DNA from 2 places in the Cellulomonas sp. Y8 genome. Region 1 is predicted to be linked to the other one. Evidence: predicted binding sites of a transcription regulator. Region 1 holds the regulator's gene; the other holds the start of a gene.
What was found. Region 1 encodes LexA, which represses DNA repair genes until DNA is damaged. Its sites were predicted from a motif close to TCGAACANNTGTTCGA; they were not measured.
Positions count from the first base shown of each region.

Region 2: the regulator LexA is predicted to act here: its motif matches at 1,280-1,295, upstream of FKM96_RS21250 (DUF222 domain-containing protein).

Region 1 is NZ_CP041203.1:407,919-410,310, forward strand. Features, by position in the region: gene FKM96_RS01860 (LysM peptidoglycan-binding domain-containing protein) at 124-519, opposite strand; gene lexA (transcriptional repressor LexA) at 775-1,518, shown strand; gene FKM96_RS01870 (aminotransferase class V-fold PLP-dependent enzyme) at 1,552-2,392, opposite strand, start outside.
Region 2 is NZ_CP041203.1:693,979-696,370, forward strand. Features, by position in the region: gene FKM96_RS21250 (DUF222 domain-containing protein) at 1-1,006, opposite strand, end outside; RNA gene ssrA (transfer-messenger RNA) at 1,262-1,628, opposite strand; gene FKM96_RS03115 (DUF6328 family protein) at 1,846-2,373, shown strand; gene FKM96_RS03120 (TetR/AcrR family transcriptional regulator) at 2,386-2,392, opposite strand, start outside.

The DNA.
Region 1 (2,392 bases):
CCCCCCAGCCAGCCGTTCGAGGTGGCACCACAGTAGAGGCGCGCCTGCCAATTACGCAAGCACCGAGTGCCGTAATCCGTTCGAGACCTCGATGCCGGGTTGACCAGCGACTTCGGAGCGACGTCAGGAGCCGGCGGGGAGCAGCAGGACCTGGCCGGCCTGGAGCGAGGCGTCCGCCAGGCCGTTGAGCTCCTGCAGGCCGAGGACGACGTCCCGCACGTCCTCCCCCGGGTCCGCCACGCTCGCGGCGATCGCCCACAGCGTCTCGCCCGACTGCACGGCGTGCGTCGTCACCTCGGTGGCGCGCTCCGGGGCCTCGGCCACCGCGCGACCGCCCACGAGGCCGCCGAGGACGACCGCCAGGCCCAGGAGGGCGACGACGACGCGACCGCGCCGCGTGAGGTGGAGGCGGCCCTCGCCACCTGCGGCGACCGGCCGACGCGCATCCCCGTCGCGTCGGGCGGGCGCCTGCCGGCGCGCCGGACGGGCGATCCCCGGGTGTGCTGCGATCGCGCTCATCCCCACCACTTCCCTCCTGGGCCGCCGGGCGACCCGAGTCGAACACCTGTTCGTTCGAACGCTTGTACGATGGAACCACACCCCACCGACGATGTCGAGACACGATCGAACAGGTGTTTGATCCCGTCCGTCCGTCCCCCTACGCTCGGTGACGTCGGGTACAGCGCACCACGAGGCACTGACACGCCCGCCCGACGGACCGCCGCGGACGCACCCGCGGGCGGCTGACCTGGGCGGACGGGACGGGAGCGGGACATGGCGAGCGACGGGACGGGCACCGCGGCGGGCCTCGGCGAGGCGGCCGTGGCCGAGCTCGGGGACGGCGACGGCCTCACGCCGCGCCAGCGGCTGGTCCTCGAGACGGTGCGCGCGTCGGTCGAGTCGCGCGGCTACCCGCCGAGCATGCGGGAGATCGGCGACGCCGTCGGCCTCACCAGCCCGTCGAGCGTCAAGCACCAGCTCACCGCGCTCGAGCGCAAGGGCTACCTGCGCCGCGACCCGAACCGGCCGCGCGCGATCGAGGTCGTCCAGCCGGACGACTCGCGCGGCGTCGCGCCGCTCCCCGGCGTCGCCGGCATCACGGGGATCGGCGACGCCGACTCCGCCGCGCGCGAGGGCGCGCCCGAGGCGGCGTACGTGCCCGTGGTGGGGCGGATCGCCGCCGGCGGCCCGATCCTCGCCGAGCAGCTCGTCGAGGACGTGTTCCCGCTCCCCCGCCAGCTCGTGGGCACGGGCGAGCTGTTCCTGCTCAAGGTCGTCGGGGACTCGATGGTCGACGCCGCGATCTGCGACGGCGACTGGGTCGTGGTCCGCCGGCAGCCCGTCGCCGAGAACGGCGAGATCGTCGCCGCGATGCTCGACGGCGAGGCGACGGTCAAGACCCTCAAGCGCGCGGACGGGCACGTGTGGCTGCTGCCGCAGAACCCCGCGTACTCCCCGATCGACGGCGACCACGCGCAGGTGCTCGGCCGCGTCGTCTCGGTGCTCCGCTCCCTCTGACGCGGCACCGGCCGGGCGCGACCCGGCCGGTGGTCAGACCTCCCCGTGCAGCGCGGTGAGCGCGCGCTGCACGTCCACGGCGTCGTTCCAGACGTGGAACGCCAGCCGCACCCGCCCGGCGCGCCCGGCGACCCGGCAGCCCGCGGCCACCAGCGCGCCGCGACGTCGTCCCTCCGGGTCGGGCAGCGTCACGATCGCGCTGCCACCGGGCTCCAGCCCGAGGCCCGCGCGGAAGGCGTCGGCGAGCCCGACCGCGTGCGCCTGGACGGCGTCCCGGTCGGCACCCGCGAACAGGTCCAGCGACTCGGCGGCGCCGAGCCACGCCTGCCACGCCGGCGACACGTCGAACCGCCGCGCGTCCCCCGCCAGCCGCATCTCGGGCCCGTAGCAGGACGCCCAGGGGTCGTCGCCCGCGTACCAGCCCGCGTGCACGGGGACCAGCGCGTCCTGGGCCTCGGCCCGGACGGTGAGGAAGCCGGTCCCGCGCGGGGCGCACAGCCACTTGTACGCCGCGGTCACGCTCACGTCGTACCGGGACGCGTCGACGCGGAGCCACCCGGCGGCCTGGGTCAGGTCGCACAGCGTCCGGCTGCCCGCTCCCCGCGCCGCCGCGAGCACCGCGTCGTCGTCGAGCACCGCACCCGTCGCCGACTGCACCAGCGAGTAGGCGACCAGGTCGACCCCCGGCACGACGGCCTCGGCCAGCCGGTCGGCCGGCACGTGCTCGACCCGCAGCCGGCCCTGCGCGAGGAAAGGGAACACCACCGAGGTGAAGTCGCCGTCCACGCACACCACCCGCGCGCCGTCCGGGAGCGACGCCGCGACCACCGCGACCATCGCCGAGACCTGGGACCCGATCGCGACCCGGTCGGCC
Region 2 (2,392 bases), 290 kb from region 1:
CGTCCCGGTCGGTGGAGGTCGCCCCGTTCCACGACCGTCGCGGCTCCGGCGGCACGGGCAGGCCCGGGGACAGGTGGACCTCGAACGCCGGCCCGTCCGACTCCGGGACGTCGCCGACCACCAGGTCGCGGAGGCCGTCGGCGCGCAGCTGGTCCAGGGTGCGGTCGTCGCCGAGCGCTTTGGCGGTCTTCGCGGCGTGCGTGAGGACCCCGTCGACCCGGAGCGCGTCCGCCGCGTCGAGCACCAGCCACATCGAGGCCATGCCGTCCGGCTGCGGCCGGGGGTGGGAGACCTTGCGTGTGCGCCGGGCGCGCTCGCGGCGTGCGGCGGCGCCCTCGGGGTCGACCAGCCGGATCTCGCGCTCGACGCGCTGCCGGAGCTCGGCGACCGAGCACTGGTCGGCGTCGTGCAGCACCGCGTCCTCGACGGCGTGCGCGACCTGGAACGACAGGTCCGCCAACCCGGCCGTCAGGACCTGGGCCTTGGCCGCGTCGAGGTGCCCGACCTCCAACGCCTCGCGGGTCGCGCCGAGCATCCCGTCCAACACCAGGGCACGGTGCACGGTCTTCGTCGCCGCGACCCGCGGCCATCCCAGGCGCATCGCCAGCTCGTCGCCGGCCACGCACGCCTGCGTCGGGGGCGCGCCCGCCAGCGGCGACCACTCCGGGCTCATCTCCTCCCGGGAGGCGAGCTCGGCGATCAGGCCGAGGGTCCGGGCGTGCTGGTAGGACTCGATCCGGGTCTGCGCGGCGATCACCTCGACCACGATCGCCGAGGGCAGCACGCTCGCATCCAGCCCCCGCAACCACGCGTCCAGCTCGGGTCCGGGCTCGCAGGACCGGATCGCCTCGATCTGCCGCTGCTCACCCGTGCGCGGCGCCCCACCCGCGGCGACGACGGGGTCCGGGCCGAAGTCCGTCAGGCAGGTCCCGTCGGGCCCGTAGACCGGCAGCAACACGGCGGCGACCGGGTCGCCGTCGGGGTGTTCCTGCAGGTCAGATGCCATGGAACGACACTACCGACGCCCACCGACACGACCCCGGCGACCGACCCCTGCCCTGGGGACGACGCACGACCACGGCACCTGTGGACGACTCGGCGCCCCGCAGCCGCGCGGCGGGTCCCGCGCGCGGGGTCCCGCACGGCGGGTCCCGCGGGCGGGCCTCGCGGCCCCGGCAGCCCGAGCGGCCACCGGCACAGCCCGGGACCGATGACGCACCAGAGGCCCGCCCCCCGGACGGGGACGGGCCTCTCGGCACTCGAGTGGAGGTGGCGGGAATCGAACCCGCGTCCGATGACGTGGAACCAGGGCTTCTCCGGGCGCAGTCTGCTGCGCTTTTCTCGGCCCCCACCATCACGCAGACAAGTGGTGGACAGGCTCAGTCACGTGAAAGTCCCCGCAGCCCCCGTGACGAAGGCTACGAGCAGTGGCTCCCTAGATGACGCCAGGAACTGAGTCGGAAGCTAGCTCAGGCTGACGGACTTCGAGGCTCGCTCAGGCGGCGAGGGCGAAGTCGGTGCGCTTGTTATCGGCACCTATGGGTTTACACGGAGCGTTAGCGAGATAACCGTGTGTCCTCGGCCCGCTTCTCCTGGCTCGACGATCACCGTCGAAACCGATCACCCCCATGTGGAGTTGTCAATCGCCGCGACCCTCGCCCGGTCGCCCTCGCGGGCTCCCGGCCGCCTGCCGCAGCAGGTCCAGCATACGGGTGCAACGCCGCAGCCCGCACCGTGATTCCCGTGGGACTGCCCGCTCGACCTGCGTCCTGCGATCGACCGGGGCACCATCGGCGCAGACGCCGCCGAGGACCCGGGCGGCGCGCACCGCGCGAAGGACCGACCATGCCGCAGCACGACTCCGAGAGCACCCGCCCCGAGGACCTCGACGCCGATCCCCGCGACGGCCGCAGCGAGACCGCCACGGAGCGGATGGACCGGAACTGGAACGAGCTGCTCCAGGAGCTCCGCGTCGCGCAGACCGGCGTGCAGATCCTGACCGGGTTCCTGCTGACGGTCCCGTTCCAGCAGCGGTTCCTGGACCTGGACGACTACCAGAAGACCGTCTACCTGGTGCTGGTCGTGCTGGCCCTGACCGCGACCGCGTTCATCGTGGCGCCGGTCTCGCTGCACAGGATCCTGTTCCGACGGCACCTCAAGCGCGAGCTCGTGGACTCGGCGGACCGGATGGCGCAGACGGGGCTCGCGGCGCTGGCGCTCGTCCTCGGCGGCTCGGCGCTGCTGCTGTTCGACGTGGTGGTCGGGCGCACGGCCGGGATCGTGGCCGGCGCGGTGACGCTGACCGGCCTGGCGGTCGTCTGGGTCGCGCTGCCGTGGCGGCTGTCGCACCGCGCGCGGCGCGAGACCGCCTGACGACGCGCGCCGTCAGCCC